One region of the Desulfonatronum lacustre DSM 10312 genome, then DNA from elsewhere that is predicted to be linked to it. Evidence: predicted binding sites of a transcription regulator. Region 1 holds the regulator's gene; each other region holds the start of a gene.

Region 1 (4,209 bases):
GTCAACGCCGAGGGCGGAGTGGAAGTGATCATTGCCAAAGACAGTTTCGGACACGGGTTGTAAATGGAAACTCGGTTTTCATTGACCTGGCTTTTGCGGGTCACGTTTCCGGTCGTTTTTGTGGCGCTGTTCCTGTTTCCGGGTTGGAGTTCTTCGGCGGAAGAGCAGGCCATCCCGACGCGGATCACGTCCGAGCGGCTGCGCTACTCCCATCGCGATCACCAGATCGAGTTCATGGGGGACGTGCGGGTGGACAGGCCGAATTTTCAGCTCCGTTCGGAGCGGCTGGTAGTGCTTTTGCGAACCCTTCCCCGGGAGGCTCGACCCGAGGGCATGGCTCCGGAACAGGACATGGAAGCTCAAGTGGACATTGAACAAATGATCGCTTTTGGCCAGGTCTTTCTGAAGCACGAGGACCGTGTCGGCCACGGCGACATGGCCACCTATTGGGTGGACCAGAGCGTCCTGCGTCTGGAAGGCAACGCCCGGGTGGAAGAAGGCGGGACCCGGTTGGAAGGCAACGTGATCACGCTCAATGTTGAAGAAAGAGAGGTGGATGTGCAGGGACGCACCGATCGTCGAGTGGAAGGAATGTTTCTTTTGCCTCGGGAACAGGGGGCGCGGTGAAGGCCCTTCTCTCCGGCAAGAGTCTGCGCAAAAGCTTCGGCCAGAAAGAGGTGGTCCGGGATATTTCCATCCGGGTCGAGCAGGGGGAGATCGTCGGCCTTTTAGGTCCCAACGGAGCCGGGAAAACCACCACGTTCTACATGCTGGTCGGGGTGATCAAGCCCACCAGCGGGGTGGTGGACCTGGACGGAAAGCGGATCACCACTTGGCCGCTGCATGAGCGGGCCCGGCTGGGGCTGAGCTACCTGCCCCAGGAGAGTTCGGTCTTCAAAAAGCTGACCGTGATGCAGAATTTGCGGATCATCCTGGAGTACACGGACTTCACCCCGGCCATGCAGCGCAGAAAGGCCGAGGCCCTGCTGGAGGAACTGGGCATCTCCAAACTGGCCGACCAGAAGGCCATGTTTCTCTCCGGCGGGGAGCGCCGCCGTCTGGAAATCGCCCGGGCCCTGATCCGGAATCCGAAATTTATGTTGCTGGACGAACCCTTCGCGGGTATCGACCCCCTGGCCGTGGACGACATCCAGGAGATCGTGATGTCCCTCAAGGAGCGGGGGATCGGTGTGTTGATTTCGGATCACAACGTCCGCGAAACGCTGAAGATTTGCGACAGAGCATCCATCGTCTTCGAAGGACGGGCCATTTTTGAAGGGTCTCCGGAAGCCATCGTGGCCGATTCCATCGCTCGGAAAGTTTACCTCGGTGAGGACTTTTGCTTATGATTGATCAACAATCGGGATTGGCGTTCCAACCGGTCAGCCCGGTCATGGAGGCGAAAACGCGACATGGCTCTTGAACTGCGCCAGCAACTGAAGTTGACGCAGCAGTTGGTGATGACCCCCCAACTGCAACAAGCCATCAAGCTGCTTCAGCTTTCCAGGCTGGAGCTGGTGGAAAGCATCCAGCAGGAATTGCTGGAGAATCCCGTATTGGAGATCGCGCCGGAAGGCATCGATGAGACGGTGGAGACCCCGATAAAAGACCCTGCCGAGGATCGGTTCCAGTCCGTCAACGTCGAGGAGCCCCGGCAGCTTCACGATTCGGAGTGGCAGGACTACCTGGGAGAATTTTCCAGCATCAGTCGACAGATCCAGGGCCGGGACTGGGAAGTCCCGGAAGAGGGCATGAGTTTCGAGGCCCGGCTGGCCGGCAAGTCCACGCTGATCGGCCATCTTTCCTGGCAGTTGCGGCTTTCGGCCTTGTCGGAGCGGGAATTGGCCGTCAGCGAGGTGATCCTTGGCAACCTGGATGCCGTGGGGTATCTTTGCGAATCCATTGAGGACATCGCCGCCATGGCCGGCTGCGAGACGGAGGAGGCGGAGCGGATCCTGCGGATCATGCAACGCCTGGACCCCGTGGGGGTCTGCGCTAGGAACCTGCGGGAGTGCCTGCTGGTCCAGATGGACGAACTGGGGCTGGACGACCCGATTCTGGTCTCCCTGGTCAAGGATCATCTGGAGGAGCTGGAAAAACGTCGCTACAAGCCGTTGGCCAAGAAGTTCAAGCTCTCCATGGAGGAAATCAAACACTACCTGGACTGCATCCAGCGCCTGGACCCCATGCCCGGCAAGAGCTTCGGCTCCGATGATCCTCAGTTCACCAGCCCGGACGTTTACATCCTCCAGCACGGCGGCGATTTCATCGTGGTTCTGAACGAGGACGAGATACCGGGTTTGATGGTCAATGAGGCCTACGCCAAGGAGCTGTCCGTTCACGACAAGGGGACCAGGGACTACATTCAGGAAAAGGTCCGATCCGCTCACTGGTTGATGAAAAGCCTGTACCAGCGCCAGCGGACCCTGCACAAGGTCGCCGAAAGCATCGTCCGGTTCCAGATTGATTTTTTTCGCCATGGGGTGACGCATCTGAAGCCGATGATCCTCAAGGATGTGGCCCTGGACATCAACATGCACGAGTCCACGGTCAGCCGGATCACGACCAGCAAATACATGAGCACGCCCCATGGAACGTATGAACTGAAATTTTTCTTCAACAGCGCCCTGGGTATGGACGACGGGTCGGAGGCCGGCTCGGAAAGCGTCAAGGCGGAGATCAAGAAGCTGATTTCCGAAGAGGACCCCAAGCGTCCGCTCAGCGACGAACTGATCTCGCAACTTTTGAAAAAGTCCCTGGGCGTGAACATCGCCCGCCGTACCGTGGCCAAGTACCGCATGGCGTTGAACATCGAGTCGTCTTCCAAGCGCAAGGCCATTTTTTAGCCATCCCGGATGCTCCCAACGGAGCGAACAACCTCAAACCAACCCAGAACCCGTTTTACTTCGGAGGTGTCGCATGGAAATAACTTTTACTTTCAAGAATTTCGAGCCGTCCAATCACCTCAAGGGCTACGCCGGCGAGCGTTTCAATAAAATCAACCGTTACCTGCGTCCTGAAGATCAGGGCGAACTGGCCGTCAACCTTTCCGTGGAAAAGTATCGGCATATGGCCGAGGTGATCCTCACGGGCAAGGACATGCATTTCTCCGCCACCACCGAAAGCGAGGACATGTACTCCACCATCGACCTGGTCCTGGACAAGCTCGAGGCTCAGGTGCGCAAGACCAAAGAGAAGAACAAGGACCATCGTCGCGGTCAGAAGAGCCAGTCCGCGCGGGTGGACGTGATCACCTTTACCCAGGACGAGACCGGCAAGCGGGCCCAGACCATCACGGAAACCGACAATTTCGAGCCCAAGCCCATGTCCGTGGACGAGGCGGCCATGCAATTGGAAGCCCTGGGCAACGATTTCCTGGTTTTCTTCAACGCGGACATCGAGCGCGTCAACGTCATCTACCGCCGGAAAAGCGGCGATTTCGGTCTGATCGACCCGGGTATCTAGTCGATGGTCCTCAAGGATTTCTTGAGCAAGGACTTGCTGCTCCCCGATTTGCAAGCCAGGAACAAGACGGAAGTGCTGGCGGAATTGGTCGCCGTGCTGGCCCAAAACGTGCCGAGTCTGGATGCCGAGGCGGCCTTTCGGGTGCTCAAGGACCGGGAAAGTCTCGGGAGCACGGGCATCGGCGAAGGAGTGGCCATTCCCCACGGCAAGCTGGAGGGGCTGGACAGGATCGTGCTGGTGGTCGGACGCAGTTCCGAAGGCGTGGATTTCGACGCCCTGGACCGCAAACCGTGCCATATTTTTTTCATGGTCCTGGCCCCGGAACAGGTCGCCGGAATGCACCTGCGCATCCTGGCGTCCATCACCCGGCTGCTCAAGGACGAGACCTTTCGGCATGCCTTTCTCACGGCCCAGGACAAGGAGCTTTTCTGGGACGCCCTCAGTTCGGCGTGATGGTATTTTATTCGTCCACACCGTAGGGGCACGGCGCACCGTGCCCCTACCCCAAAAGGCAAACCGCGATGAGCGCAGACCAACCGCGAAAACCGTGCGAACTCTCCCTGGTCATGATCACCGGACAGTCCGGGGCCGGAAAAAGTACGGTCCTGAACGTCTTCGAGGATCTGGGGTACTACTGCGTGGACGGTCTGCCGGCCGGGCTGGCCGGACGGTTGCTGACCCTGTCCGAGGAGATGAAGCTGAACCAGTACGCCGGGGTGGCCCTGGGGCTGGATGTGCGCCAAC
Region 2 (4,209 bases), 1.7 Mb from region 1:
CCGTGACCACCGGGTCCACGATCAGCGCCTGGCCTCCGAAGCGCTGCGCAATCTCCAGTGCCAACGGCGCGCCCAGATTGCAAGGATGCTCCCCAAAGCGTCGCAAGCGCAAATCCCCAAGCATCTGCTCGTCAATCCGGTACACCCCGCCGGGCAACGGGGCCAGCAAGCCGCCTCTGCCCACCACGGCGTCCAGCCGATTTTCACCCGCCTGGTCGAGAACAGCGAGGATGGGTTCCAGGCGCAGCGCGAACTGGCTCCAGACGTTGGGAAACCCGGCCAGCTCGGCCTTGGAATGCTGAACCTCGCGGGACAACGTCGGCTCCAGGTCTTGGAACAGGACGACCTTCGTGGAGGTGGAGCCGGGGTTGATGGTCAGGATGGTCTTTTTCATGAATGTCCGGGGGGTCAGAGGTCGGCTGGATGATGATGCTCTGAATCGTGGCTCACGGCTCGCACCAGATAGACCGCCAGGGCCATGGAAAGCAGCTTGGACCTGGGAGAGTCGCCGCGGGAGGGAACGACGATGGGCACGGAGCTGCCCACCACGACTCCGGCCACGTCCAGGCCGAGCAGGGTGTTCAGGCATTTGTAGAGCACGTTGCCGCTTTCGATGTCCGGCGTGATCAGAATGTCGGCCTGACCGGCGACTTCGTTCTGGAAACGCTTGCTGGCCGCGGCCTTGGCCGAGAGCGCGAGGTCCAGGGCCATGGGGCCAGCCACATGGGCGTCCCCGAAGGCGCCTTCCCGGCCCATGCGCGCGATCAGATCCGCGTCCAGGGTGGACGGCATGGCCGGATAGTTGACCTTTTCCGTGGCCGCGAGCATCGCCGCCCTTGGAGCCGCAATCCCCAGGGCTCGGGCCACGGTCAGGGCGTTGCGTAGGATTTCCACCTTGCGCTGCAGGTTGGGACGGATGTTCACCGCGGCGTCGCTGAGCAGCATCAGCTTGCCGGAATGCGGGTTCTCGAACACCGTGACATGGCTGAGAATGCCCTGGGGCGGAACGCCGCCGGTCTTGTCCAGCACGGCTTTGAGCAGCGTACTCGTGGAGACGGCTCCCTTCATGATCAGCGCGGCCTCGCCCTCCCGAAACATCCGGACGGCCTCCCGCACCGCGGCCTCGTCGTCCGGAAGGTCGACGCCGCGCAAGTCCGAAATGTCCGCGCCCAGATTCTCGGCGATGCGCCGGGTGGCGTCCATGTCGCCGATAAACACGGGCTCCACCACGCCTGCGGCGTAAGCCTGCATCGCGGCTTCCAGTACGAAGGCGTCCCCGGAACGGGCAATGGCCAACTTTGGGTTTTGGTCAGCCGTGGCCGCCGAACGGATCAGATCGTCGAGGGAAGTGATGGCCATGGGAGTCATGGGTGTCATCGGTGTCAACGAAACGGCCGAAGATATCATTCGTCCCCGCGCTTGAGGGCGATCATCCCGGAACGGCACAGGCTCTTGATGCCGTGGGGCTTGAGCATGTTGATCAACCCGTCCACCCGTTCCCGGTCCCCGCTCATTTCCACGGTGATGGTCCGTCGGCCCATGCCCACCACGTTGGCCCGGAACACCTCGAAGATCTGCATGATCTGGGTGGTGGTGGCCGGGTCCATGGCCACCTTGACCAGGATCAGCTCCCGGTCCACGAATTCCTTGCGTCGCAGATCGTCCATGCCGATAATCACGTCCATCGCGGCCATGTCCTCGGTGATCCGCTGGACGTCCTCGTCGGTCCCGTCCAGGCCGATGGTCAGCCGGGAAATGTCCGGGTCCTCGGTCTCCCCGGCGGAGATGCTGCGGATGTTGACGTTGTATTTCCGGATGGCCTGGGCCATGTCGGCCAGGACTCCCGGTTTGTTTTTGGTCAAGGCGGATATGGTCTGGGTCATGAAGGAGACCTCCTTGTTCTGGCGGAATGCTGCCTGTTTAAATATTTGTACAAAAATGTAATATTAGAAGCTAAACTGATAAAAAAATGAGCATTTGAATACAAAAATGTAATAAAATTGTTTCCCGCCTTGCGGGGAGATTTATAATCTCCTAATATATCATGCAATATTTTCTTGGAACGACTTTTGCTAAATTGCGTGCAAATGGAACAGGCCCTGAGGAAACAGAGGGGACGAGCCACGGGAGAGGCCTTTATGGAGAGTGCTCGTCTCCCGCGCTGGTCGCCGCGCTTTCTGCCGGGGACGATTCCGAACAGGACGTCAGGTTGCAAGTACGTTTTTTCTTGAGGCCGGATATTTGTCAACACGAGAAGAACTACAAAGGAGAATTTTCATGAGCGGAATCCAGTCACGTCTGAACGCCATTTCAGCGGTCACCAACTACGTACCCTCCGCGGCACCGCTGAACTTCGCGGAAACCAAGCCCACGGATCTGTTCGGCTGCAACGTCTTCAACGACAAGGTGATGAAGGAACGACTGCCTTCGGATGCTTACAAGTCTTTGAAGAAAACCATTGAGTACGGCGAAAAGTTGGACCCGGCCCTGGCGGACATCGTGGCCAACGCCATGAAGGATTGGGCCATCGAAAAAGGGGCCACCCATTTCACCCACGTATTCTACCCGTTAACCGGCCTGACCGCGGAAAAGCACGACGCCTTCCTGGTCCCGGACGGCAGCGGCGGGGCAATGGCCCAGTTCAGCGGCAAGTTGCTGATCCAGGGCGAGCCGGACGCATCCAGCTTTCCTTCCGGCGGTCTGCGGACCACCTTCGAAGCCCGCGGTTACACGGCCTGGGACGTGACCAGCCCGGCCTACATCCTGGAAAACCCCAACGGGACCTTCCTGTGCATCCCCACGGCCTTTGTCTCCTGGACCGGCGAGGCCCTGGACAAGAAGACGCCGCTTCTGCGTTCCTTGCAGGCCCTGAACAAGCAGGCCAAGCGCGTGCTCGGCCTGTTCGGCGTGGAGACCAAGCTCCCGGTGACCTCCTATGCCGGCCCGGAGCAGGAATACTTCCTGATCGACCGCAACTTCGTCTTCACCCGCCCCGACCTGCTCATCGCCGGTCGTAGCCTGTTCGGAGCCAAGCCGGCCAAGGGCCAGGAATTCGAAGACCAGTACTTTGGAGCCATCCCGCGCCGCGTCCTCTCCTTCATGATGGAAGTGGAGCGGGAGCTGTACAAGCTGGGCGTGCCCGTGAAGACCCGACACAACGAAGTCGCTCCCGGACAGTATGAAATCGCGCCGATCTTCGAGGCCGGCAACCTGGCCACGGACCACAATCAACTGGTGATGACCGTGTTGCGCAACGTGGCCAAGCGCTACGGCATGGAATGTCTGCTGCACGAAAAACCCTTCGCCGGGATCAACGGCTCCGGAAAACACCTGAACTACTCCATCGGCAACGCCGAACTGGGCAGTCTGTTCGATCCGGGGGAAACCCCCCATGAAAACGCCCAGTTCCTGATCTTTTGCGCCGCGGCCATCCGGGCCATGCATAAGTTCGGCGCATTGTTGCGGGCCACCGTGGCCACGGCATCCAACGACCATCGCCTCGGCGCCAACGAGGCGCCTCCGGCAATCATGTCCGTCTACCTGGGCGCGCAACTGACCGACGTGTTCGAGCAGATCAAGGCCGGAGCCGTAAAAGGATCCAAGAAGAAAGACGCCCTGACCGTGGGCGTGGACACCCTGCCGCCGCTGCCCATGGATCCGGGCGACCGCAACCGGACCAGCCCCTTCGCCTTTACCGGCAACCGCTTTGAGTTCCGCGCCGTGGGTTCCGCCCAGTCCATCGCCGGGCCGCAGGTGGCTTTGAACACGATGATGTCCGAGTCCCTGGACTACATGGCCACGGAACTGGAAAAGGCCACCAAGGGCGATCCCGGAAAGCTGAACAACGCCGTCCAGGCCCTGCTCAAAAAAGTCATCATTGAACACGAGGCCATTATCTTCAACGGGGACGGCTATTCCGAGGAATGGCACAAGGAAGCCGAAAAGCGCGGCCTGCCCAACCTGAAGACGACCCCCGAGGCCCTGCCCGAGATTACCAGCAAGCCGGTGATCGAGCTGTTCAAAACCTACGGCGTGCTCTCCGAGGCGGAACTGCATTCACGCCAGGAGATTTATCTGGAGCAGTACAGCAAGACCATCAACACCGAGGCCAACCTGGCCATCCGCCTGGCCAAGACCGTGATCTTTCCGGCCGCCGTGCGCTACCAGGGAGAGTTGGCCGCCACCTGCGCCAACCTCAAGGCCATCGGC
Region 3 (4,209 bases), 700 kb from region 1:
GGCTCATGGCCCTGTCCTGCCGGACCAGCCTCGGCATGGCATAGCGCAACTGGGCCATCTCCACTTGCAGTTTTCCGGCCCTGGTCTTGGCGTGCTGGGCGAAAATGTCCAGAATCAGCTGGGTCCGGTCCAGAACCTTGCGCTCGCTGAGCTGGGTCAGGTTGCGGATCTGGGTGGGACTTAAATCCTGATCGAAAAGCAGCAGACCGGCATTGGCCCGCAGGGCTTGAACCTCCAGTTCAGCCAGCTTGCCCTTGCCCAGAATGTGCTTGGGATTTTGGCGCGTCACCCGCTGGATCACCAGGCCGACCACGTTGATTCCGGCGGTCCGGGCCAGTTCCGTCAGTTCCTGGAGGTTGCGCTCCTGCTCGGCCCGGGAGAGCGTGTCCACGCTGACCAGCAGGGCCCGGTCCCCGGGCCGTCCGGCGTCCGGGGAGGCGTCCTGGGCGGCGATGGTCCTTCCCAGTTCCTCTTCAATGGCTTCGGTTTGCTCCACGAAATCGACGTGCACCTGGTCCCAGGAGACGGGTTTGGAAACGCGGTACGGTCCCTGGTCCGACACACCGGGCAGCAGGTGAGCCCAGGACAGCACGCTGGGCAGGCCCGAGGGGTCCAGGCCCAGGGCGGCGATGGAGTCCAGACGCAGAAAGATCAGGTCCATCAGATCTTCTTCGTTCAGGGAGTCTTGATTCAGGTGGGTGTGCAGCAGGCGCAGCCCGCGCAGACGACCCGGCCCGTGGCGGCCGGGAGGGAGTTCAGGGATGAGAATGCCGTGAGCGTCGCCCACGACGATGATTTTCGGACGACCCTGGCGATCAATGAGCAGTCCGATCTGGCGGCCCAGGTCCGTGCTGAGCATGGCCAACTCCCGGGCCTGTTCCAGGGTGTAGCCGCCCAGCGCGGGGTAGCGCCGTTGGTGGAGACGGGTCAGGGCCTTGATCTGGCTCGGCTTGAGTCCGGCGGTGTTGCCGTGAACTTGGGCGGCTATGTCGCGACCTCTCCGAAGTCTTTTTCCAGATAGCCCGCGATCATCGCGTCATAGGCGGAGGTCAGACGGAAGGTCTTGGCCGCGGTTTCGCGGCGCAGGGCCAAGCTGACATGATAGTGCTGGGAGCCCAGTTCGGCCATGATCCTGGGATAGTCGTCAGGGCCGGGAACCACCAGCACGCTGTGAAAGTTTTTCGCCGCGGCGCGGAGCATGGTCGGACCGCCGATGTCGATCTGTTCGACGCAGGCCCTCAGGGCCAGATTTTTCGCCAAAGCTTTGGCGAAATCGTACAAGTTGACGCAGATCAGGTCCAAGGGCAGCAGGTTGCGTTGGGTCAGGGTCCGAAGGTGTTCGGGATTGTCCTTGTCCGCCAGCAACGGGCCATGGATGTGCGGGTGCAGGGTCTTCACCCGCCCGTCGAGGATTTCGGGGAACCCGGTGACCTCACTGACGGCACGGACCGGAAGTCCGGCGTCCAGGAGCGTCTTGCGCGTCCCTCCGGTGGAAATGAGCCGGACCCCGCCCTGGTGCAGAAACGTCGCGAACTCCGCCAAGCCGGTTTTGTCCGTGACGCTGAGCAGGGCCTGTCTGATGGGCAATAATTGCATACCGTCCTCCCTGGCTTCGGACATGCCACAAGCCCGAAATCTTGGCAAGACGGCGCCTTGGCCCTGTATATGGGGAAATCCTTTCCTCTGGACGATCCGTCCGGACCGGGACTGAAGCCCGACCCGGACGATTTCGGTCACGACAGAGGAGAAATCACGGGATGCGCAGTGGTCTTTGGCAAAGGGAGTTTTTCAACGTCACTGGTTGCTACTGGGCCAGTTCCATCAGGAGTTCTTTCGCCGGATCATAGGAGGGATCGCTCTCCAGGGCCCGTTCAAGTTGTTCGCGAGCCTTACCCACCTGACCAAGCTTGACCAGGATACCTGCCAACGTGAACCGGATTTCAGCCTTGTCCGGATTGAGTTCCAGGAAGTTCTCCAAAGGGGCGAGGATCGCGTCCAGACGGTTCAGGCCGTGGCCGGCCTGAACGAGACCGTAGAGGGCCACCAAATTTTCCGGATTGTGTTCCAGGGCTTGGGAGAAATGGGTAAAGGCGCTGTCCAGGGCGCCGGTTTCCATTTCCACCAGGGCCATTCCGGCCAGGGACTTGTCGTTGGCTTCGATTTCCGAGGCTCGACGATACAGGCTGAGGGCGTTTTCCAGGTGTCCGCGCTGCACCGCCACCGTGGCCAGGCCCAAGTAGGGATCCGGATGGGTTCCGTTGGAATTGGCGGCCTTCTCATAATATTGCTCGGCCTTGTCCAGTTCACCCATGAACAAATAGCATTCCCCGAGTTCCTTGTTGATTTCGTAGTCGAGATGGCTGGTCATGATGGTCTCTCCTCTGAGTTGTTTGATCCGTATTGACGTCTGTTCGACTGACGTCCGACCTTTGTTGCGGAAGCTTTGCATCCTTCATGCCAATAATTCGCTGCAATCCTTGCCGCGCTTGATCGGCCCGCCTTCATCCGATCCTCTGTGTATCGTTGGAACGGGAGTTGCTTATATCCATGGCAATCAACCGCGCCCCATCGGGCTTGTTTTCGGGGTGATAATTACAAACATCCCGAAAATACAGGAGGAATGGAATCATGAAAAGCCTGTTTGGATCTCATATTCATCTCCAGGGAAAGGTCCTGGACATGCGCCTGGAACGTCAAAATGTCGTCGCTGGGAACCTGGCGAACATCAAGACTCCCGGCTACAAGGCCCGGAGTCTGGAGTTCGAGGAGGATTTGCAACGGGCTCTGGGCCTGGACGCCCGGGGGAAGATGACCCGGACCAGTCCCGACCATTTGCCGGCGGAGTTCGATGCCCGAAAATTTTCCGCGGACTTCATCAAGGATCTCAAGCCTCGGGTGGTGCAGGGCGAGGACGCCGTGGACCTGGACAAGGAAATGACCACCATGGCCAAGAACACTCTGCTCTACAACACCCTGATCACCACGCTGCAAAAGAACTTCGAAGGACTGAAAACCGTCATTACCGAGGGAGGCAGATAATGGACTTCATGACCGCCCTGGAGATCGGCGCGTCGGGTCTGAGCGCCGAGCGGACGCACCTGAACGTCATCTCCATGAATCTGGCCAACGTGAACACGACGCGAACCCCGGAAGGCGGACCGTATCGTCGCAAGAGCGTCGTCTTTCAATCCACGCCCCTGGATTCTCCCTTTACCAAGGCCATGCGTTCCGAGTTGGAGCGGGAAGTCAAGGGCGTGAAGGTTTCCGGCGTGGTCACGGACCAGCGGCCCTTCAAACGGGTTTACGACCCCGGACATCCAGACGCGGATGGGCAGGGCTACGTCAGCTTGCCGGACATCAACGTGGTCGAAGAGATGGCCAACATGATGACCGCTCTGCGCACCTACGAAGCCAACGCGGCCACGATCTCCTCGGCCAAGACCATGTTCAACAAGGCCCTGGAGTTGGGCCGATAACCTTCTTTTCGCTGACGCGAACTCACGGAGGACGTTATGTCCATATCCCCCATTGCCTTGAAGGCCTACAACCAAGCATCGCAAATGGCGCGGCCCGAGACCATCAAGCCGCATGAAGAGGTCCGCTCGTTCACCGATACGTTGAAGGGTTCGCTGGCCGAGGTGAACAACCTCCGTCATGAGTCCATCGGGATGATCGAATCCTTTGCCTCCGGCTCGAATCAGAACGTGCACGAGTTGATGATCTCCATGCAGAAAGCCAGCTTGTCCATGAGCATGACCTCCGCCGTGCGCAACAAGATCATGGAAGCCTATAAGGAAGTGCTGCGGATGCCTTTCTAATGTTTGAGGGTTCAGCGTTTACGGTTCATGGTTGGGGCAAGCGGCTCCGACCTTTGATCCATGCTCATTCCCTTCCAACCTCTTCCCGAGAATCTTCAGCCAACCTTCAACAATCACGTCGGAGCCAGCCATGCCTCCTTTTCTGGAAAATCTGAAAGCCAAGGCCCTGCAAATCTGGAGCGATTCCAGCGCATCTCAGCGCATCATGGTCGGCGGTTTGGCGGCGACCCTGGTTTTGGTCTTTTTCCTGCTCATGTACTGGATCGGTCGCCCGGATTACGCGGTTTTGTACGACCGCCTGACTCCCGAGGACGCCAGTCGGGTGAGCACCATCCTGCAGACCGGCAAGGAACCGTACCGGCTGGCGGACAACGGGCAGACCATTCTGGTC

Evidence for each region. The regulator sigma-54, encoded in region 1, starts transcription at its own class of promoters, with help from an activator protein. The targets are predictions, from matches to a motif close to CTGGCACGGNNNNTGCTT.
Region 2: DESLA_RS0116250 (glutamine synthetase III family protein) is a predicted target of sigma-54. The motif match lies at 2,058-2,075, and genes of this name have one in related genera.
Region 3: flgB (flagellar basal body rod protein FlgB) is a predicted target of sigma-54. The motif match lies at 2,524-2,541, and genes of this name have one in related genera.

Annotation. Positions count from the first base shown of each region.
Region 1 covers NZ_KI912608.1:1,740,048-1,744,256, reverse strand. The annotation lists gene DESLA_RS0108220 (LptA/OstA family protein) at 1-63, shown strand, start outside; gene DESLA_RS0108215 (LptA/OstA family protein) at 64-627, shown strand; gene lptB (LPS export ABC transporter ATP-binding protein) at 624-1,349, shown strand; gene rpoN (RNA polymerase factor sigma-54) at 1,413-2,846, shown strand; gene hpf (ribosome hibernation-promoting factor, HPF/YfiA family) at 2,920-3,465, shown strand; gene DESLA_RS0108195 (PTS sugar transporter subunit IIA) at 3,469-3,918, shown strand; gene rapZ (RNase adapter RapZ) at 3,987-4,209, shown strand, end outside.
Region 2 covers NZ_KI912608.1:3,446,423-3,450,631, forward strand. The annotation lists gene buk (butyrate kinase) at 1-394, opposite strand, end outside; gene DESLA_RS0116240 (phosphate acyltransferase) at 409-1,359, opposite strand; gene ilvN (acetolactate synthase small subunit) at 1,404-1,883, opposite strand; gene DESLA_RS0116250 (glutamine synthetase III family protein) at 2,278-4,209, shown strand, end outside.
Region 3 covers NZ_KI912608.1:2,439,591-2,443,799, forward strand. The annotation lists gene hflX (GTPase HflX) at 1-859, opposite strand, end outside; gene DESLA_RS0111515 (IMP cyclohydrolase) at 985-1,596, opposite strand; gene DESLA_RS0111520 (tetratricopeptide repeat protein) at 1,805-2,368, opposite strand; gene flgB (flagellar basal body rod protein FlgB) at 2,629-3,039, shown strand; gene flgC (flagellar basal body rod protein FlgC) at 3,039-3,476, shown strand; gene fliE (flagellar hook-basal body complex protein FliE) at 3,513-3,818, shown strand; gene fliF (flagellar basal-body MS-ring/collar protein FliF) at 3,949-4,209, shown strand, end outside.